2 regions of the Kocuria sp. CPCC 205261 genome follow, and region 2 is predicted to be linked to the other one. Evidence: riboswitches for the same ligand, from Rfam matches in the RefSeq annotation. Region 2 holds a riboswitch; the other holds the start of a gene.
The links. Region 2 has a riboswitch for S-adenosylmethionine ahead of RF646_RS10630 (ABC transporter ATP-binding protein). Riboswitches for the same ligand answer to the same signal wherever they lie in the genome.
Positions count from the first base shown of each region.

Region 1: linked by a shared signal. The riboswitch ahead of RF646_RS09750 (bifunctional o-acetylhomoserine/o-acetylserine sulfhydrylase) and the one ahead of RF646_RS10630 (ABC transporter ATP-binding protein) in region 2 are both predicted to bind S-adenosylmethionine.

Region 1 covers NZ_JAVKPU010000009.1:26,294-37,220, reverse strand. The annotation lists gene RF646_RS09775 (DMT family transporter) at 71-1,090, opposite strand; gene RF646_RS09770 (RNA-binding S4 domain-containing protein) at 1,128-1,364, shown strand; gene RF646_RS09765 (alpha/beta fold hydrolase) at 1,369-2,022, opposite strand; gene RF646_RS09760 (SGNH/GDSL hydrolase family protein) at 2,098-2,946, shown strand; gene RF646_RS09755 (homoserine O-acetyltransferase) at 3,057-4,214, opposite strand; gene RF646_RS09750 (bifunctional o-acetylhomoserine/o-acetylserine sulfhydrylase) at 4,217-5,605, opposite strand; SAM riboswitch class IV at 5,682-5,802, opposite strand; gene RF646_RS09745 (hypothetical protein) at 5,767-6,108, opposite strand; gene RF646_RS09740 (hypothetical protein) at 6,184-6,585, opposite strand; gene RF646_RS09735 (VOC family protein) at 6,866-7,504, shown strand; gene RF646_RS09730 (CPBP family intramembrane glutamic endopeptidase) at 7,555-8,319, opposite strand; gene RF646_RS09725 (S9 family peptidase) at 8,388-10,730, shown strand; gene RF646_RS09720 (NAD(P)/FAD-dependent oxidoreductase) at 10,709-10,927, opposite strand, start outside.
Region 2 covers NZ_JAVKPU010000010.1:55,421-66,347, forward strand. The annotation lists gene RF646_RS10615 (AMP-binding protein) at 1-860, opposite strand, end outside; gene RF646_RS10620 (ABC transporter permease) at 973-1,962, opposite strand; gene RF646_RS10625 (aliphatic sulfonate ABC transporter substrate-binding protein) at 1,959-3,008, opposite strand; gene RF646_RS10630 (ABC transporter ATP-binding protein) at 3,013-3,816, opposite strand; SAM riboswitch class I at 3,824-3,915, opposite strand; SAM riboswitch class IV at 4,044-4,158, shown strand; gene RF646_RS10635 (LLM class flavin-dependent oxidoreductase) at 4,236-5,663, shown strand; gene RF646_RS10640 (class I SAM-dependent methyltransferase) at 5,772-6,404, shown strand; gene RF646_RS10645 (DinB family protein) at 6,417-6,989, opposite strand; gene RF646_RS10650 (SdpI family protein) at 7,068-7,460, shown strand; gene RF646_RS10655 (multidrug efflux SMR transporter) at 7,584-7,904, opposite strand; gene RF646_RS10660 (multidrug efflux SMR transporter) at 7,904-8,266, opposite strand; gene RF646_RS10665 (alcohol dehydrogenase) at 8,552-9,616, shown strand; gene cls (cardiolipin synthase) at 9,798-10,927, opposite strand, start outside.

The DNA.
Region 1 (10,927 bases), on a different contig from region 2:
CGACAAACCATTACACGTGCAATCAATCGTGGGGCGACGGATTCCCGACCACACCACGCAGAATCGCGCCTCAGGAAAGGCGGCGTGAACCCCACGGGAGTGTGACGACCACGAGGCCCACGAGGGTGGCCAGCGTGCCCGCGACCGTGACGGGGGTGACCACGGTGGCCGCGGTGGGCACGGCGACGTCGAGCACGAGCGCCCCAAGCAGCATGCCCGTCACGAGCCCCAGGCTGGTCTGCAGCACACCCACGTGCCGGGCCAGCACCGCCCCGGCGGCCACGAACACGATGCCCAGGATCCCGCCCGTGTAGAGCCACCACTCGTGGGGCCACTGCACGGGTCCGGGGCGCGTGAGCCAGCGGGCCACACCGGCCACGACCACGAGTGCCACGGTCCCGGCCGCGAAGTTCGTGAGCGTGGATGTGAGGGGCGTCCCTGTGGCCGCGGCAATGTGAGCGTTCCACGCCGTCTGCACCGTGTTGAGCACACCCGCCAGAACCGGCAACGCCACCGCGCCCACGAGCGCCGGGGTGGACATGTGCAGGGAACCCGCCGAGAACCGCGGCACCATGGCCACGGCCACGGCGGCCAGGATCAGGACGGTACCGAGCACCCTGTAGCGGCTCAGCGGTTGCATCCCGCCGGGGCCGATCCCCCACCGGTCCACGAGCATCCCGCCCAGGGACTGGCCCACCACGAGACCCAGGATGAACACGGACACGCCCAGCAGCGCCGTCGTGAGCGTCTGCGCGATCACGAGGTACGCGCCGAAGACCCCGGCCAGGAAGTACCACCAGCGGATCCGCCGCGTGCGCAGCACGCCCGGCAACCGCGCCGCGCCGCGCCGGCCCGCAGGCAGTAGGACGGAGCCCACGAGCAACACTGCGAACCCGATCCCGAAGCTCACGAGCGCGGCGAGGTACGGGTCCCCCATGGCGCGGCCCAGCGCGCCGTTGAACCGCGACTGGACGGCCAGGCACGACCCCGCCAGGATACTCAGCACGACCCCCGTGAGCAGGACGAGCGGGCTCCGGGCGGGCGCGTGTGGAGTGGGGGCGCGACGGCGGACGGGGGTGGAAGAGGTCACCGATGAAGACTACTCCCGAGCCTGCGAGGATGGACCCATGCATCACGACGACTACGAAGAACTCCCGATCCGTGACGAGATGATCCGATTGGGCCAAGCGCTCAAGCTCGCGAACCTCGCGGAGGACGGCCAACACGCCAAGCACTTGGTGTCCGAGGGGCAGGTCACGGTCAACGGCGCGGTGGAACTGCGCCGCGGCGCGCAACTGCACGCCGGAGACGTGATCGCGGTGGTCGGGGCGGAGCTGCCGCCCGTGCGCATCGTGACGGGCTGACGCCCTACGAGGTCGCGTCCACGGCGGCCTGGAGATACTCCTTGATGTGCGCGAGTTCCTCCGGGCACACCCCGTGACCGATGCCCCGGTACTGGATCTTGGTCAGCTCGGTGTGATCGTTGGCCCACTCGGCGGTGCCGTCTACGAGCACCGAGGTGATCACGGGGTCCTCCGGGTCCCGGCCCCAGAACATGCGCAGCGGCTCGGCGCGCAGACGTTCGTCTTGGAAGAACCCCGCCTGGGCGTCGTCGGGCGCCACGGGCACCACGAACCCGGACATCCCCACGACGGCGTCCACGAGCTCGGGGACGTGACGCGCCACGGTCGTGGCCATGGCCATGCCCTGGGAGAACCCCAGCAGGAAGACGTGCGTGTGCTGCTGGGACTCTTCGCGCAACCACTCGATCACGGCCTCGGCCGCGGCGACCACGGCGTCCGTGGTGAACGCGAGATCTGCGGCTAACGGGAACCATTGGAAACCCATACCCGCGCGCTGCGGTGCGCGCACGGACGCGTACGTGTAGCCCTGCGGTAGCGCGAAGCTCAGGGCCATGAGGTCTTCCTCGTACGAACCGTAGCCGTGGAACATGACCACCAAGGGTGTTCCGGCGCGGTCCTGCGGTTCGTTGTTCCAGATCACGTGGGGAGCTTGTTGCATGGTTCCATCCTGACATGCCCACCCGGCGCTGCCCGCGGGCCTGAGTCGTTCAGGCGGGTGTGTTAGAACCCTGGTATGGATAAGAGCACGCACTCCCGAGCCCCCTCCGACCCGAAGCACCCTTGGCACCGCATGGTCTCGATCGGCGATTCTTTCACGGAGGGCGTCGGCGATCCCGACGACGCCGTCCCCGGCGGTGTGCGCGGTTGGGCCGATCGCGTGGCCGAGGAGCTCGCGCGCCACACCGACGACTTCGCGTACGCCAACCTCGCGATCCGCGGTCGGCTCTTCCAGGGCATCGTGGACGAACAGCTGGAACCGGCCATCGAACTGCGCCCGGACCTCGTGACCATCAGCGCGGGCGGCAACGATATGCTGCGACCCGGTGCGGATCCGGACGACATCGCGGTGCGGCTCGACGCCGTGATCGAGAAACTCGCCGCCACGGGTGCCACGGTCACGATGTTCGACGGCCCGGACATCGGCAACACCCCCGTGCTGCGCGGCATCCGCGGGCGCGTGGCGATCTTCAACGAGAACGTGCGCGTGGTGGCCGCCCGGCACGACGCCGTGATGGTGGACCTCTGGGGACTGCAGCAACTGGGGGAACCTGCCATGTGGGCACCGGACCGGTTGCACTTCTCGCCCCTGGGCCACCAGCTCATCGCGTGCGAGGTCCTGGACTCCCTGGGGGTCGAGCACGACCTGGTTCCCGGTGAACTCGGGGACCGCCCCGCGCGCACGTGGCGCGAGGCGCGTCGAGAGGACCTCGTGTGGGCCGGGAAGTACCTGGTCCCGTGGGTCGGCCGCCGGATCCGGCGTCGCAGCTCGGGGGACAACATCACCGCCAAGCGCCCTTCGTTCGGGCGCACCACGATCCCCGGTGCGGGCGAGGGCATCCCTGTCGAGGACCGGGAGGCCTGAGCCGGCCCGGGGCCGGGTCACCCAGTCCCGCCAGTCAGGGCCGCGCCCACTGAAGCCGACCCGTTCCCACCGGGTCTCACCGCTGAAACCGACCCGTCAGGGCTCCCTGCTCAATCCCGCAGCACGGTCTCCCGCAGCAACATGCCCACCTGCGGAGTTTCGATCAGGAACCCGTCGTGCCCGCTCGGGGACGTGATCGTGTGCAGCTCCTGCTCCCCCGGTAGCGCAGCCACGAGTTCGGCGGATTCCGAGGGGAAGAACAACCGATCGGAGTCCACCGCGGCCACGAGCCACTCGCACCGCGTGCGGGCGAGGACGTCCCGTAGCTCGCCGCGGCCCCGAGCGACGTCGTGCGACATCAAGGTCTCGTTGACACTCAGGTACGAGTTCGCGTCGAAGCGGCCCGCGAGTTTGGACGCCTGGTGGTCCAGGTAGCTCTCCACCTGGTACCGACCGCGGTCCGCGACGTGGGTGGCCTCGGGGTCCTCACGGGGTTGGGGTTCGCGGCCGAAGCGCGTCTCCAGCTCGTGCGCGCTGCGATAGGTGATGTGCGCGATCCGCCGCGCGAGCCCCAGACCCGCCTCCGGGTACTCGCCCGCGTAGTAGTCGCCGCCCCGGAAGTTCGGGTCCTGGCGGATCGCGAGCGACTGTGCCTGTCCCCACGCGAGCTGCTCGGCACCCACGCGCGCGTTGGCCGCGATCACGGCGCACGCGGCCACCCGATCCGGGTGGGACACGGCCCACTCGAGGGCGCGAGCTCCGCCCATGGACCCGCCGATCACGAGCCGCCACCGGGAGACTCCGAGCGCCCGAGCGAGCAGGGCCTCCGCGGTCACCGAGTCCCGCACGGTCACGCGCGGGAAACGCGAGCCCCACGGGACGCCGTCCGGTGCGGGACTCGCGGGTCCCGTGCTGCCGTAGCACCCGCCCAGGATGTTGGCGCACACCACGAAGTAGCGGTCCGTGTCGATCGCGGCACCCGGGCCCACGAGTCCGTCCCACCAACCGTCCGCCGCGGCGGCCGCGCCCTCGGGAGCGCTCGCGGCGTCCTCGTGTCCCGCGCCACCGCGCGCCACGTGCGTGTCACCCGTGAGCGCGTGCTCGATCAGCACCGCGTTGGAACCGTCCGCCGCGAGCTCGCCCCACGTCTCGTACGCGAGGTGCACGTCCGGCAGCCGGAACCGGGACTCGAGCACGAGCTCGCCGAGTTCGGCCCGCCGTACGACGCCGTCGCGCCGCGTGCGCGGCCCGTTGCCCACGACCGTCATGGTCAGTTCCCCGTGTCCTCCGCCGACGACGCCGCGTCACCGGCAGCGTCGCCGCGCGCACCCACCGCGGCGAATCCGGACTCGAGGTCCGCGAGGATGTCGTCGATGCCCTCGACACCCACGGACAGCCGCACGAATCCCGGTTCCACGCCGGCCGCGAGCTGCTCCTCGTCCTTGAGCTGGGCGTGCGTCGTGGAGGCGGGGTGAATCACGAGCGAGCGCACGTCACCGATGTTCGCCACGTTGGAGTGCAGGCTCAGGGCGTCCACGAACGCGACACCGGCGTCCCGGCCGCCGTCGAGCACGAAACCGAGCACCGACCCGGCACCGTTGGGCGCGTACTTCAGGGCGCGGTCGTGCCAGCGCGAGGACTCGAGACCGGCGTAGGACACCGAGCGCACCTCGGGGCGGGCCTCGAGCCACTCGGCGACCTTCTGCGCGTTGGCCACGTGACGTTCCATGCGCAACGACAGCGTCTCGATGCCCTGCTCGATCAAGAACGCGTTGAACGGAGAGATCGAGGTCCCCAGATCACGCAGCAACTGCACGCGCGCTTTGAGGATGTACGAGAGGTTGACGCCGAAGGCCCCGTCCGCACCGAGATCGCGGGCGTAGACGAGCCCGTTGTACGTCTCGTCCGGTTGGTTGAAACCGGGGAAGCGCTCGGGGTCCCGCGAGTAGTCGAACGCTCCGGTGTCCACGATGAACCCGCCGATCGCCGTGCCGTGGCCGCCCAGGAACTTGGTGGCCGAGTGCAGCACGATGTCCGCGCCCCACTCGATGGGCCGCACCAAGTAGGGCGTGGCGATCGTGTTGTCCACGATGAGCGGGACACCCGCCTCGTGGGCGATCCCGGCGATCGTCTCGATGTCGAGCACGTCGTTGCGGGGGTTCGGGATGGATTCACCGAAGAACGCCACGGTGTTCTCGCGCACCGCGTCCCGCCACTGCGCGGGATTGTCCGGGTCCGAGACGAACGTGGTCTCCACGCCCATGCGCGGCAGCGTGTGCTTGAGCAGGTTGTACGACCCGCCGTACAGGGACGGGCTGGCCACCACGTGGGTTCCGGCGCCGCCCAGGTTGAGGATCGCGAGCGTGGCCGCGGCCTGTCCGGAGGAGACCATCAGGGCCCCCACGCCGCCCTCGAGGGACGCGACCCGGTTCTCCACGACCTCCGTGGTGGGGTTGGTCAGGCGCGAGTAGATGGGGCCCATCTCCTCGAGCGCGAACCGGGCCGCCGCCGTGCGGGCGTCCGGGAACACGAAGGACGTGGTCTGGTGGATCGGCAGGGCGCGCGACCCGGTCACAGGGTCGGGGTTCTGGCCCGCGTGGATCTGTCGGGTTTCGAACGACCAGCCCTGGGGATTGTCGGGGGTGGGAGCGGTGCTCATGGCCGTACTCCTTCTCGGAGGGATCAGGGGTCCGGTGGCGATCCGCACGGTGCCCGTGCTGTGACCGGGCACCAACGACCCGCGCTTGCCGCATGACGTCGGTCGACGCCACGGCCAGGTCCTCACCCAGGGCACCCCACCGCGGAAGGGAGGGTTGCCGGTCAGCTAGCTGGGGCTTCGCGCTGACTCTCGTGACCTATTACCTCATTGTCCGAACCCGGCGGGGCGGGAGTCAAGCCGGGGACGCTGCGAGCGGGCTCGGGGTCAGTGGCCGCTCGTTCCTGCTGTTCCATCTCCCGGGTGTGCAGTTCCCGGTCCTTCATCTCACGTGGATGGACGTAGAACAGACCCGTGAGCACCGCGATCACGAACACCGCGAGCATCACGAAGAACAACGGCCGCACGCCGGTCAGGTAGATGACGGGGATGGCCAGCACCGTGACCAACCCGCCCCCGAAGAACGGTTCGAACACCAGCTGCTTGTAACCGAACGCCTCGAACACCGGGTCTTGGCCTCCGGGCCCACCACGCGCATGAGGATCAGCCCGGTGGCGGTCACACCCATGGACTGGCGGAAGTCACCGATACCGCGCCCGAATTAGTAGCGACCGATGATGTGGGGTGCCAACCACAGGAAAATGGCCACGTTGAACGCGATGCCGACCACCGCCAGGATGGTGAACGCCGCCAGCCACGGCCGCGATGGACATGTGCAGGGAGAACGGTTCCACGGAGGACGGGCGGCTGGTCATGGTGCCGGCGGGGTAGTACTCGTCGCTGCGGAACAGGCCGTTCTCGCCCCACGGCCCGTCGAAGCGGCCCAGCACCTGCGGGCCCAGGAGCAGGAGGATCGCGCCGCCGATGATGGAGCTCGGCAGGAACAGGCTCTGGACCCAACCCACCTTGACGTGCACGAACTTCCCCAGGAGCAGGGCGACTCGGAGGATCAGGAGTGTGAAACCGACGGCATTTGCGGACACGGGAACCACCTCGTAGTGATCGGGATCGATATCGGTCTCAGGTCACATAGCGAGGGCCCGGTCGGAGACTCCCCGGCTGATGCTGCGGACTCCAGCCTCTGAGACGCGCGTCTCGTTGACCTGGACCAACACAGTCCCCGCCCGGATCAGCCGTCCCGATGTCAGGTCTCGGGAGGTGCGGAGAGCCGGCCCTGCCCACCGGACCGGGCGGCGCAGGTCACACACTCGCCGGGCTCGCGCTCGATTTGGTGGCCCGTGTGGCCGGTGCCACCATGGCGTCATGAACTTGGATCACGTTTCCTTCGCGGCTCAGCCCGACGGCCTCGAGGCCACCACCGAACGCATCGCGAACCGGTTGGGGATCGAACCGGTCAAGGGCGGTGTGCACCCCCGTTTCGGCACCCGGAACATGATCCTGCCGCTCACCGACCACCAGTACGTGGAGGTCGTCACGGTGCTCGAGCACCCCGCCGCGGAGAAGGCGCCGTTCGGTCAGGCCGTCCGTGCCCGTTCCGACGCCGGCGGCGGCTGGCTCGGCTGGGTCGTGGAGGTCCCCGACCTCGCGCCCTTCGAGGCCAAGCTGGGCCGCCCCTCCGTGCCCGGTGGCCGGTTGTTCCCCGACGGTCGGCAGCTCGAATGGCATCAGATCGGCGTGAAGGGTTTGATCTCCGACCCGCAGTTGCCGTTCATGGTGCACTTCGATTCCGAGGACGAGATGCACCCGTCCCAGGCGCGGATCACGGACGTCCGGTTGAGCGGGATGGAGATCGCCGGCTCCCCCGACCGCGTCACGGAGTGGCTCGGCGGTCCCGTGGAGGACGTCCTGGGCTCGCTGGACGTCACCTGGTGCGCCCCCAACGGCACCCCCGGGGTCATGGCCGTCTCGTTCGACACCCCGGACGGCACCGTCACCATTTGATCTGGTTCCCTTCGGTGCGGCCGACGACGCCGCTCCACCGGTCTCCGGCATCAGCCCGCGAGCAGTTGCGGGGCCAGGAAGCCCACGGTGTCCAGGAGGGCGTGGGCGATCAGCAGCGGCATGAGTCGACCGCCGCGGCGGTAGAGCCACACGAACACGAGTCCCATGACCAGGTTCCCGAGCGTGGGTCCGAACCCCTGGTACAGGTGATAGCTGGCCCGCACCACCGCGGAGGCCACCGCCACGAGCCACCACGACCATCCGAGGGATCGCAAGCGCTCGCACAGGAACGCCACCACGATCATCTCTTCCACGATCGAGTGGCGCAGCGCGGAGAGCACGAGCAAAGAAACCGCCCACCAGGTCTGCTCCATGGTGGATGTGGTGATCTGCGCGGTGATCTCCAGGGACCGGCCCACCTGATAGAGCACCAGGGTGCCGCCGCCCATCACCGCGAACAGGCCCATTCCCCACAGCGTGTCCCACACGGGTCTGCGCCCATCCACCCCGATCCTGCACAGCACGCCGGGGATCCCCCGCGCCACCCCGGCCATGAGGTACAGGGCCAGCAGCACGGGGACGAGCGCGAAGCCGATGCCCGTGAGCTGACGCAACGCGTCGATCAGGGGGACGCTGCTCAGGGGCCGGTTGAGCGTCGTCGTGGTGTCGGCCAGCGAGGACCGCATGAGCACCTCGGCCAGATCCAGCACGGCGTAGACCGCGGACGTCCCGAGGGACACGCCGAGCACCAGGACGATCTGAAGCCACGTGTCGGCGCGCGACATGCCGCGCTGCGAAGGGGTGGGAGTCTGCACGGGACCATTGTGGCCGCTCGCGAGCGGGACCACGTCTGCGCGTCCCCACCCGTCCCTAGACTGTGGGCATGACTTCCGAGCAGCCGTCCTATCCCGTGGCCCCGAGCCGCCCGGTGGAACGCACGTTCCACAGGCACACCTTCGCCGATCCCTACGAGTGGCTCCGGGACAAGGACTCCCCCGAGGTGCGCTCGCACCTGGACGCCGAGAACGCCTACGCGGAGGCCACGACCGAGGATCTGGCGCCCCTGCGCGAGCGGATCTACGGGGAGATCAAGGACCGCACGCTCGAGACGGACCTGTCCGTGCCGTCGCGTCGCGGGGACTGGTGGTACTTCACGCGCACGGTCGAGGGCGGCGCCCACCAGATCTTCTGCCGCGTCCCGGTCACCGACCCCGCGCAGTGGACACCGCCCACCGTGGAACCGGGCACCGCACTGGACGGCGAACAAACCCTCCTGGACGCTAACGCCGCATCCCAGGAGCACGACTTCTACGCGCTGGGCGCCTTCAGCGTGTCGGAGGACGGCTCCAGGTTGGCCTGGTCCGAGGACACCGCAGGTGACGAACGGTTCACGATCCAGGTCAAGGATCTCGCTACGGGACAACTTCTCGCGGACCGGATCGAGCAGACCTCGTACGGCGCGTTTCTCACACCGGACGCCTCCCAGCTGATCTACATCGTCGTGGACGAGTCCTGGCGGCCGTGGCGCGTGTACCGGCACGTCATCGGCCAAGACGCATCGTCCGACGAGCTGCTGTTCCAGGAGGACGACCCCGGTCTGTGGCTCGGGGCCGAGCTCTCTGCGGACAAGCAGTGGCTCATGCTGTCCTCGTCCTGCTCGGAGTACAGCGAGTACCGGATCCTGCCGTTGACCGAGCTGGCCGGCTCCCCCACGGATGAGCCGGTCGCCGATGCGTCCGACTACACCGCTGGGCCGGCTTCCCTGCCCTGGCGCGTCATGATCTCGCGCGAGGACCGGGTGCTCTACGAGGTGGAACCCCTCACGGTGGCCGGCCAGGACTACGTGCTCCTGACCCACGACGCGCACGCCCCCAACGGCCGGGTGAGCCTCATGCCGCTCGGGCACGCGGGCCGTGCCCTCGCGGACCTCGAGCTCACGGATGTCATCCCGGCATCGGAGGACGTGCGGATCGAGTCCTGTGTTCCCACCGCCACCCACCTGGTCGTGGCCCTGCGCGCGGACACCACGCCCCGGGTCCGCCTGATCCCGCGCCGCGCGGTGGACGAGATCGTTGCGGGCCCACGCGAGGCCGTGCCCTCGACATCGGACACGGGCTCAGGACGCCTTGCGGACTCGGACGACGCCGCGGCGTCGAGCGCGGCGGCCGGTGCGGCGTCGTCGTCGCTGCTGGACGGGGCCGAGGCCGCGTTCGACGAGGAGCTCTACACGAGTGGCGTGCTCTCCGCGGAGTACGAGAACCCCGTGGTGCGGGTGTCCTACACGTCCTTCGTGACGCCGCCGCGCGTCTACGACATCCCCACGGCCGAACCCGGCGAGTCCGGGACGAACGAGTACGGCGTGGGCGAGCCCGTCCTGCGGCGCGAGGCCACCGTACTGGGCGGGTACCGCAGCCAGGACTACACCGTGGAACGGGACTGGGCCGTGACCGAGGACGGGACCCGGATCCCCGTGAGCATCGTGCGCCGCGCGGACCTGGACCCCACCCGCCCCGCACCCGTACTCCAGTACGCCTACGGGTCCTACGAGATCAGCACGGACCCCGGCTTCTCCGTGTCCCGGTTGTCGCTGCTGGACCGGGGCGTGATCTGGGCGGTCGCGCACGTGCGCGGCGGTGGCGAACTCGGTCGCGGGTGGTACGAGAACGGTAAGAAGGACACCAAGACCAACACGTTCACCGACTACGTGGCCGTCACCCGCCACCTCGCCACCCGCCCGGACGTGGACGCCCAGCGGATCGCCGTGATGGGTGGCTCGGCCGGCGGCCTGCTCGTGGGAGCCGTGCTCAACCTCGCGCCCGAGCTGTACTGTGCGGCGCTCGCGGCGGTCCCGTTCGTGGACCCGCTGACGTCCATGCTCATGCCCGAGCTACCGCTCACCGCCCTCGAGTGGGAGGAGTGGGGCAACCCCGTGGACTCGGCCGAGGTCTACGAGTACATGCGTTCGTACTCCCCCTACGAGAACCTCCGGGACGCGGACTACCCGCCCGTCCTGGCGGTCACGAGCCTCAACGACACCCGCGTGCTGTACGTGGAACCGGCCAAGTGGGTCGCCGCCCTGCGCACTCGTGCCCGGCACCCGGAGACCGTGGTGCTGCGCTGTGAGATGGCGGGCGGCCACGGTGGCGCGTCCGGGCGCTATTCGCAGTGGAAGGACACGGCCTGGGAGTACGCGTGGCTCGCGCGCTACCTGGGGGTCGCGGACTGATCGGGGGAGCCGTCCGGGGCCAGAGCATCGCGAGTGGCGGGGCTGAGCCAGTCCCCTACCTCACCGCGCAGCACCAGTTCCGCGGCGGCCCTGGCGAGTGCCGAACTCGTCTGGAACCCGTACCCGCCCTGGCCCGCGAGCCAGAACATCCCCGGTGCCACCGGGTCCCAGCCGCACACGGGGACGTCGCTCGGACG
Region 2 (10,927 bases):
GTGGTGCCGGACGTGTAGATGATGAACAGGGGCGTCTCCGCGTCGAACGCCTCGGGCTCGTGGACGTCCGAGACGCCCGCGGTGAGCTCGTGCCACCACACGTCACGCCCGGGGGTCCACGGCACGAGTTCCTCGTCCTTGGAATGCAGGCCCCGGGTGCCGCGCGGCAGATCGGTGCGCCCGGGCCGGGACGTGCGGCGCACCACGATCACGTGCTCGATGCTGTTCTCACCGCTGCAGGCCTCGTCCGCATTGATCTTCACGGGGACGACGGCGCCGCGCCGGTTCTGCCCGTCCGTGGTCACCAGGACCTTGGCTCCGGTGTCCTCGACCCGGAACTTGAGGGCTTCTGCGGAGAACCCGCCGAACACGAGCGAGTGGATCGCCCCGATGCGCGCGCACGCGAGCGTGATGATCACGGTCTCCGGGATGACCGGGAGGTAGATGACCACGCGGTCGCCCTTCTCCACGCCCAGTCGGAGCAGGGCGTTGGCGGCCCTGGATACCTCACGCTGCAGGTCCGCGTAGGTATAGACCAGGCGGTCCCCGGGTTCACCCTCGAAGTACAGGGCCACGTGCTGACCACGCCCGGCTGCCACATGGCGGTCCACGCAGTTGTACGAGACGTTGAGTTTCCCGCCTTCGAACCACGCGATCTCGGGCACGGTGTAAGTGGGGTTGCCGTCGTGGTCCTCACCCGTGCGCTGCGGCTTCTCGAACCGGTGAGCCGTGTGCCATGGCTGCGCCCAGTCCAGCCGCCCGGCCTGCTCGACCCAGAACTGCACCCGGGCGTCGTCGGAGATCAACGCCGGGTTCGGTGTGGGGTGAGCGGGGTCTGAGTACGAGTGTGTACCGGTCACGAGTCCTCCTGTGATGTCGATCCGAACGGTCGGTGTCTGCAACGGCCGGGCCCCCGGTGGAACGACCGGGCCCCGGTGGAACGGCGGGCGCCGGCGGGAACCGGGCGGGTTGTCACCTGGTTCCGGCCACGCTCCAGCGCCGCTGCGTCCACCGCTCGAAGATGCCGAGCAGGGCGTCCGTGAGCTTGCCCAGCACGGCCAGCAACACGATCGCGAGCAGCAACCGGTCCGTGCGGCCGTTGTTCTGCGAATCGGTGAGCAGGAATCCCAGGCCCATGGAGGAGCCCAATAGTTCCGCGGCCACCAGGAACAACCACGCCTGGGCCAGGGCCAGGCGCAGCCCGGAGATCACGGAGGGTAGCACTGCGGGCAACTGCACGGTGGTGAAGAGCTTGACCCCGCGCAGCCCGAAGGACCGTGCGGCTTCGATCAGGTGCCGGTCCACGTGGCGCAGCGCGGCGGACACCGTGGTGTACACCGGGAAGAAGGCGCCGATCGCCACCAGGGTCACCTTGGAGTTCTCCCCGATCCCGATCCACAGCAATAGCAGCGGCACCCACGCCAGGGACGGCACGGCGCGCAGCGCGCCGATCGTGGGCGAGCCGATGGCCCGCGCCCACGGGGAGAGCCCCAGCAACGCGCCGAGCAACAGCCCGAGCCCACTGCCGATCAGGAAGCCCACGATCACGCGCTGCGTGGAGATCCCCACGTGCAACCACAGGTCACCGCTGCGCAGCAGCTCCCATCCCGCGGCGAGCACCGCGGACGGGCGCGGCAACTGCACGGGGGAGAAGGTCCCGTTCGTGGAGAGGGTGTGCCACACGAGCACCAGCAGCACGGGCAGGACGATCCCGATCAGCCCCAGGGCCCAAGGAGTGCGCAGCGCGCTGGGACGCGTGCGGGAATCCGCCGCGGCAGGGGTGTCTGATGGGGCTGCGACGTCGCCGGGCGCCACCACGCCCGCCCCGTGGCGTCCGTCGTCGTCGGACAGTGTGGCCACCGCAGTGACGCCAGCTGCTTCGGAGGACGTGCCGCCCGGTGCTTCGCGGGACGCGCCGTCCGAGGACCGCGGTGCGGCGGAGGAGGTGTCGTGAGTGCTCATGAGGACTGCTTCCCTTCGATCACCTGGGCCACGGCGGCCGCATCGGCGTGTTGTGCGTAGTGCTGCTCCACGATGTTCGCGAGCGCCTCGTCCACGTCCTGCTGCGAGGAGACGTCCCCGGATTCCACCAGGATGGGCCCGACCCGCTCGAGCACCGCGAGCTGTTCGGGGCCCGGAACGGGGTCGATGTCCAGGTGGGTGCGCTGCCAGACCCGCCGGGCGGTGTCGCGATCGATGCTCGCGCCTTCCGCGAGGATCGCGATCCCCTCCTCCGGGTGCTGCAGCGCCCACTGCCGCGCGTAGGCGTACGTGTTCACCACGTCCTGCGCACCCGTGGGGTTCAGCTGCAGGAACACCTCCCGCGCGTTGAGGAACCCGTACGTGTTGAACTCCAACTGCCGGTGGAACAGCACGTCCCCCGCCTTCTCCGCGGCGGCCATCACGGGGTCCAGTCCGGACCATGCGGCCACCTGACCGGTGTCCAGCGCGGTGCGCCCGTCCGCGTGCTGCAGGTTCACCACGGTGACGTCCTGGGCGCTCATGCCCGCCGCGCCGAGGGACTGCAGAAGGAAGAAGTACGGATCCGTGCCCTTCGTCGCGGCCACGGACGTGCCCGCGAGATCCGCCACGGCGCGCACGGGGGAGTCCGGGGTGCGCACGAGCGCGGACCACTCGGGCTGTGAGAACAGGTCGATCGTCCTGATCGGCGAGCGGTTGGCACGCGCGAGCAGTGCGGCGGAACCTGCCGTGGAGCCCACGTCCACGACCCCGGCGCGTAGCGACTCGTTGGCCTTGTTGGAACCGGCCGAGTACACCCACGTCACGGTCTGGCCGTGGGCCTCGGCGACCTTCTCGAGCCAGCCCTTGGCCTTGATGATCAGGGACAGCGGGTTGTAGGTCGCGTAGTCCAGGTAGATCTCGTGCGCGGAACCGCCGGCCACACCGCGGCCCGGACCTTCGCCCTCCATGACGCATCCGCTCAGGGGCAGCGCCAGCGCGGACAGGCCGAGTGCCTGCAGTGCGCGGCGTCGGGACAACTGCGCCATGCGCTCAGCGCTCCACGCCGAGCAGGGCCAACAGGTGGGCGCGCAGCGCGGTGATCTCACTGTCCTCGCGGGAGCGCGGGCGGGCCAGCTCGGGGGAGATGATCTCGGCGATGGTCGCGGGGCCCGTGGCCGTTTCCCGCGCGAGCACCACCACGTGATCGGAGAGCACCAGGGCTTCCTCGACGTCGTGGGTGACCATGAGCACGGTCGTGGGATCGGCGCGGTGCACGTCCAGCAGCAGATCCTGCATCCTGATCCGGGTCAGGGCGTCCAGGGCCCCGAAGGGCTCGTCCAACAGCAGGACCCGCGGGTTCCGTGCCAGGGCCCGGGCGAGGGATGCGCGCTGTGCCATGCCCCCGGAGATCTCCGAGGGACGGTGATTCGCGTGGTGGGACAGGCCGACGAGCTCCAACAGCTGCGCCACCCGCCGCTTCCCTTCCCGGGCGGGAGTCCCGTGGGGCAGACCCAGTGCCACGTTGCGCGCCACGCTGCGCCACGGCAGCAACCGCGGTTCCTGGAAGCCGACGGCGCAGCGCGGGTCGATCTCGCGCACCACCGAGTCGTCAATCCGGACTTCGCCCTCGCTCGCCGTGCCGAGCCCGGCCACGGCGCGTAGCAGGGTGGACTTGCCGCACCCCGAGGGGCCCAGGACGGAGACGATCTCGCCCGGACGCACCGTGAAGGTCACGTCCCTCAGGACCTCGTGGACATGCGCTCCGTGGTGTGCGGGGAAGGACTTGCCGACCCGGTCGAAAGTGACCGCCGCGGCGTCGACGGCAGATTCCGGGCGCGTGAGGATATGGCTCAATTCATCAACTCCATCGTTCCTGGCATTAGCACCTTGCCCGCGTGGGGCTGGTTGCTGCGACGTCAACGAGCCAGGTCTCTCAGCCGCTCCGGATGGGAACCCCACCATTGAACGGGCCGGGAGCCCGCGGGTGCAAATCGTGTGACGCGCCGGGGCGCCGTCGTGACGTGCCGTAACCCGAGGTGTTTCCGAGGACCGGGGATCCCCGTTAGGATCGATGCCACAACGATCACGAGTGCCGACGTTTAGCCCTGGCTTGTCGGACGGCAACCCTCTCCCGTAGCGGGGTGCCCCAGGTGAGGATCGGGCCGCATGACACACCGCATGCGGCAAGTACGGCGCCACACAAGCGCGCTGGACCCGCAAGGTAGGCCGCCGTAGGTGGTGCACGGGGCGCGGGTCGTGTTCCTGCTGAGGGGCTGACCGAGATGAGCAAACGGATTTCCGTCAACGCGTTCGACATGACCTGCGTGGATCACCAGAGCTTCGGGTTGTGGCGCCACCCGCGGTCCCGGGCCACCGAGTACAACACCATCGAGTACTGGACGGAGCTGGCCAAGCTGCTGGAGCGGGGCAAGGTCGACGCCCTGTTTCTTGCGGACGTGGTGGGCATCTACGACATCTACAAGAACTCCGCGGCTCCGGCCGTGCGTGACGGGGCCCAGGTCCCGGTCAACGACCCGTTCATGCAGGTCTCGGCCATGGCCGCCGTGACCGAGCACCTGGGCTTCGGCGTGACGAGCGCGGTGACCTACGAGCAGCCCTACACCCTGGCCCGCAAGTACGCCACACTGGATCACCTCACCAAGGGCCGCGTGGGATTCAACGTGGTGACCTCCTACCTTCCGTCCGCTGCGGAGAACCAGGGCCTGCCGCGCCAGATTGAGCACGATACGCGCTACGAGATCGCGGAGGAGTTCCTGGACGTGTGCTACAAGCTTTGGGAGGGCTCGTGGGAGGAGGACGCTGTGGTTCAGAACCGTGAGACGGGTGTCTACGCGGATCCCACCAAGGTCCATCCCATCCGGCACAGCGGGGAGCACTTCACGGTTCCCGGAGCGGGGCTCACGGCACCGTCCCCGCAGCGCACACCGCTAATCTTCCAGGCTGGCGCGTCCTCGCGCGGGCAGGCGTTCGCGGGTAAGCACGCGGAAGCCGTGTTCATCGGCGGGTTGCGCCCGGACCTCACGCGTTTCGTGACTGACAAGATCCGCGACCGGGCTCAGGCCGAGGGCCGCAGCCGTGACGACGTCAAGATCTACGCGATGCTCTCCGTGGTCGTCGCGGACACGGACGAGGAGGCCCAGGAGAAGTACCGCGACTACCTGCAGTACGTGGACCTGGAGGCCTCCCAGGCGATCATCGGCGGGTGGTCCGGCGTGGACCTGTCCCAGTTCGACGAGGACGAGGCCCTGAACTACATCAAGACCGACTCCATCCAGTCCTTCCTGACCCCGTTCACGCTGCAGTCCAAGGACAAGCAGTGGACGCGCGAGGAGATCGCCAAGCACTGCGCCCTGGGTGGGATGGGTGCGGTCCTCGTGGGCTCCGCGCAGACCGTCGCGGATCAGCTCGAGACCTGGGTGGACGAGGGCGGCCTGGACGGCATCAACCTGGCCTACCACGTGAGTCCCGGTTCCTTCGAGGACTTCGTGGAGTACGTGGTCCCCGAGCTGCAGGCGCGCGGTCGCTACCGCACCGAGTACGAGGGCAACACCCTGCGAGAGTCCCTCTACGGCGAGGGCCAGCCGCGGGTCAAGGACACCCACCCCGCCGCGAAGTACCGCGGCGCGTTCGTGGGCGAGCCCTCCGTCGCGGACACGCCGTCCCGCGAGTTGGTGGGCTGACACCTCCCTCCGACGACGACGCCGCTCGCGCTCGGTCCCGCAGGTCCGGCAGGGCGGCGTCGTCGTCGGCTTCCCCGCCCGTTGCCAGGGCGGGACCCCCGTGTGAGAGTGGAACGCGTGCAACCCGGCTACGACCACTTGGCGAACGACTACGACAAGGCTTTTCCCGCTCCCTTCCAGACGGCGCTCGAACGGCGCGCGGTGGAGGCCTTCGCGGATCACGTCATCGCGGCAGGGGCGCCCGGCCCCGTGGTGGATGTGGGGTGCGGCACGGGGCAAGTCACGGCCGCGCTGTCCGAGCGGGGTCTGCACGTGGTGGGGGTGGACCCGTCCGAATCCATGCTGGGTATCGCGCGCGGATCTCACCCGGAGGTCACCTTCGAAGCCGGCGATGCGAATCCCACGTCGTGGGGTGGTGCGGTGGGGCCCGACCGCCGCGTGGCCGGCGTTCTTGCACGGTTCAGTCTCATCCACGTCCCACCCGCGCAGGTTCCCAGCATCCTGGACTCCTGGGCGGACATGATGGCACCCGGAGGGGTGGTCATGGTGGCGTTCCAAGCACTCGACGGAGGGCGAGCCGTGGTCTCGTTCGATCACGCCGTGGCCCCGGCGTGGCGTTGGCACCCGGACGTGATGGCGGATCACATGAAGCACGCCGGGTTCACGGAGGCCTGGCGCACCGTCAGTCGCCCGGACGCAGAACATCGCTTCCCCGAGTGCCACCTCTTGGCGACACGGTGACCTGATGGGCGGTCATTCCCCCACGGAACCGTCGATGCTCTCGCGCAACAGGTCGGCGTGGCCGCAGTGCCGCGCATATTCCTCGATCATGTGCGTCAGGACCCAGCGGGCGTTCATGTCCCCTTGGGTCCAGCGGGCATCCGGGTCCTCGGCCGTGGAACGAGCGACCATCCCGTCCAGCGGATGATCCGTGCGGGCGGCGAACCTGTCCCACTGCTCACGGGACGTCTCCACGGCGGAGGCCCACATGGACCGCAGTTCCTCGGGGCTGTTCGCAGCGGCCGAGTTCCAATCCCAGTCGGGGTCGTCGGCCCAGTCGATGTCATTCCACGGGGCGCACGGCTCCTGGCCCAGGAGGACGTAGCAGAACCAGTAGTCCTCGACGAACGCCAAGTGCTTCAGCAACCCGCCCAGGGTCATGGTCGAGGGCAGAGGTCGACGCTGCAGCTCAGCACTCGTCAAGCCGTCCGTCTTCCACGCGACCGTGGCGCGCAAGAAATCCAGGAAGCCCATGAGGGTCGTGACCTCATCAGCATGCTGGGGCGGCTCGGGCCTGGCGTCTTCTTCGGGCGTGAGTGAGCTCATGGCCAGAACACTAGTGGGCCCGGGGGGTGCACATGCCCGTCGTAGGGTGGAGGAAATGCCCGTGACCCGGAGGGAACCGTGGACGAGGACCTGCTCGGAGTGATCATGCTGTCGTTCAGCACGGTCCTGGTGTGTGTCGTGACCGTGGTGACCGTCAGGGCGGCGGCCGCCGGCTCGCTCGATCGCAACGGGACCGTGGGCATCCGGACCCGGTACACGCGCGCGTCCGACGCCGCGTGGTCCGCAGGTCACGCCGCGGCCCTTCCGAGGGTGCGGTGGTCCGTTCCCGTGGCCGTGTGTGCCGTGGTGGCGGCGATCGTGTTGCTCGTTCTGGGGCGGCCCGAATGGGGCATCGTCGCCGGGCTGGTGGGCGTGCTGCTGCAGGTCGCGGTGCTGGTGTCCGCCGTGGGGCCGGCCAACCGCGCCGCTCGGCGGGCCGCGCAAGAGTCGGCTCCAGAACCCCGCGCCTGAAACCGGGGCGCGTCAGCGGCGTCGTCGACGGCGCGGCGGGCGTAAGGAGGGGTCACGACGTGGCGCTCGCGGGAGGCCTTCGCCGGAACGGAGAGCGGCCGGTGCGGGCGGCCAGGCTGCGGGTCAGTGACTCGCCCCGAGCTCCACGAGCAGCACGCCGGCGGCGATCAGCAGGATCCCCAGCGCCATGACCCGGGTGAGCGGTTCCTTGAACAGGATGCGGCTCAGCACGGCCGTGAGGGCCACCCCGGCGGCGGCCCAGATGCCATAGGCCACGCCCAGTGCCATGCCGCGCGCCAACGCGTTGACCAGCAGGGAGAACGCAATGACGTAGCCGATCACCACGCCGATGAACCACCGCCGACGGCCCGCGGCGGCCACGCGGAGGCAGAGCGTGGCGCAGACCTCGCAGACGACGGCACCGATGAGGAAGACCCAGGCCATCACGCCGCCCCTTCGTCTTGTGTATGGGCCTTCTGTGCACCGATCTCGACGCACAGCACGCCGCCCATGATCAGCGCCAGGCCGGTGCCCATGAGGACCGTGACGGGTTCGTGGAAGATCACCGAGGACAACATGGCGGTGAGCGCGACGCCGGAGGCGGCCCAGATCCCGTAGGCGACCCCCAGGGGCATCCCGCGGCGCAGCACCAGCGTGAGACATGTGAAGGCCCCGGCGTACCCCAGCACCACCACGGCGTACAGGGCGGGTTGTTCCAGAGCCGCCTTGATGCTGAGCGTCGCGGTGACCTCCAGGAGCACGGCCCCGGCCAGGAACAACCAGGCCATGACGTTGCGCTCCCTCATGACGTCCGGTCCCGGCGGTGAAAAAAGGTGGGGGTGCCTGCGGGCACGGCGGCGGTACCGGGGTGGGAAGTCATCGCCGGTGAGCCTATCGCGGTGGCACCCGGGGCCATGCAGTGTGACCGGACGTCGTGTGGCGCTTGCCGCGACCGCGCGGGGCGCGCACGCGGCGTCGTCGTCCCCCGATGCGACGGGCACGGACCCGTGGACAACTCGCCCCGGCGGCCTAGAGTGGTGACACAGATTACATGGTAAGGCGATTTCCACACACGCTACGAAGGAGTAAACATGAAGGTTTTCGCGCACACGGAGCCGGGTGGAGCAGCCCAGGAACTCGAGGTGGAACGGCCCGAACTGGAAGGCTCCGCGGTCATGATCCGCGTGACCAACTCGGGGGTCTGCCACTCGGACGTGCACTGCCAGGACGGGTACTTCGACCTCGGCAACGCCGGGCGCTACGAACTGACCGCGGCGGGCGCGCAGTACCCCGTGGTGCTCGGGCACGAGATCGTGGGGGAGGTCGTGGCCGCGGGACCGGACGCCACGGTGACGCCCGGGGACACCAAGTACATCGTGTTCCCGTGGATCGGTTGCGGCGAGTGCCAGGCCTGTTCGGAGGACCGCGAGAACTACTGCAGCGGGAAGAAGCGCAACCTCTCGGTGCAGCGCCGCGGCGGCTACGCGGAGGAGGTCCACGTGCCGGACGAGCGCTACCTGGTGCCGCTGGGCGACATCGACCCGTCCTTCGGCGCCACGCTCGCCTGCTCCGGCCTGACCTCCTACTCAGCGGTCAAGAAGATCATGCCGCTGCCCGCGGATAAGCCCGTGGCCGTGATCGGCGCGGGCGGTGTAGGGCTGATGACCATTGCGGTGCTCAAGGCCCTGGGGCACGAGAACATCGTGGCCGTGGACATGAGCGAGGCCGCGCTGAAGAACGCCCAGGCGGTGGGCGCGTCCGCCACGGTGGCCGTGGGCGGCGAGGACCTCGTGGGCGACATCGTCCGGGCCGGCGGGGAGAAGATTGCCGCGGCCATCGACCTCGTCAACAACGGGGACACCTCCAACGCCGCGCTCTTCGCCATGGCCAACGGCGGGACCCTGGTCAGCGTGGGCCTGTTCGGGGGCCAGTACCAGTTCCCCACCGCGCTCACCGCGTTCAACCTGCTGAACATTCGCGGCAACTTCGTGGGCAGCCTGCCCGAGCTCAAGGAGCTCGTGAAGCTCGCCCAGGACACGGATCTGCCCAAGCCGCCGATCACGGAGCTCCCGCTCACCGCACAGGAGGTCAACTCCGCGCTGGACGGCCTGCGCAACCGCACGTTCAACGGCCGCGCGGTGCTCGTAGCGGGCTGATCCGCACCGGGCCCCGTGCCCACCGTGCACGACGACGCCGTCGCCACCCCGATCTCTGCGGGCGGCGACGGCGTTCGCGCACCCGGGCGAGGAACGGACACTCGCGCCCGCCCCGGGTGGGCGGCACCGAGGGGACGGACGACGCCGCGCCCGGCCCCGCGGCGTCGTCGTCCGGGGCGCGTCAGAGCAGGCCGGAAGTAAGGCGGCAGACGTTCTCCACGAACTTGCGCCCCAGCGAGCGTTTCTCCCAGGCGTCCAGGTCCAAGAGGGTGGAGTTGGCGCGGAACTGCCCCACGACGTCCTCCATCCGGGTGCGGAACGACTCGTCCACGATCAGGACGGAGACCTCAAGGTCCAGCGCGAAGGAACGCTCGTCCATGTTGGAGGAACCGATCACGGAGACGATGTCGTCCACGAGCACGAACTTGGCGTGCAGCACGGTGGGGGAGCTGTAGCGGTAGATCTCCACCCCGGCGCGCGCGAGTTCGGAGTAGTACGAGTTCTGGGCGTGCTGCGCGAGGAACTGGTCCGAGGTCTCACCCACGAACAACTGCACCCGTACGCCCGCCTGGGCCTCCGTGGTGATGGCGTGGAGCAGGGACTCGTCCGGGACGAAGTACGGGCTGGAGATCACTACGCGGTGATTGGCGTTGTAGATCAGGTGGTTGAACAGGCGCAGGTTGTTCTCGGTCTCGAACCCGGGCCCGGACGGCACCACCTGGGCGTACATGGGCCCGGCCGTGTGCTCGAGTGCGGCAGGGGTCTCGTCCAGCAAGAGGTCGTCGGTTTCCGAGTACCAGTCCGAGACGAACACCGCGTTCAACTCGGTGACTACGGATCCCGTGCCCCGGACCATGAGGTCCTTCCACTCGAGGCCCTTCCGCAGGTTCTTCTTCTTGTTGTAGGAGCGGTGGATGATGTTCTGTGAGCCCGTGTAGGCCACCTGGCCGTCCACCACCAGGATCTTGCGGTGGTTGCGCAGGTCCGGGCGCTGCCACTCACCACGCCACGGGCGGATGGGAAGCATGCGCCGCCACGGCACCCCGGAACGGTTGAACTGGCGGACCAGTTCCGCATACCCCGGGTAACCCAGGGACCCCACGTGGTCGATCAGGATCCGCACGCGCACACCTCGTTCGTGGGCGCGGATCAGGGCATCGAGCAGCTCACGGGAGACCTGGTCCACGGCCACGATGTAGAACTCGAAGTGCACGTAGTCCGTGGCGCGGTCCACGTCCCGGGCCATCCGGGCCATGGAATCGTGATTGTCGGTGAGAATCTCGAAGTCGTTACCGCCCACCATGGGCAGGG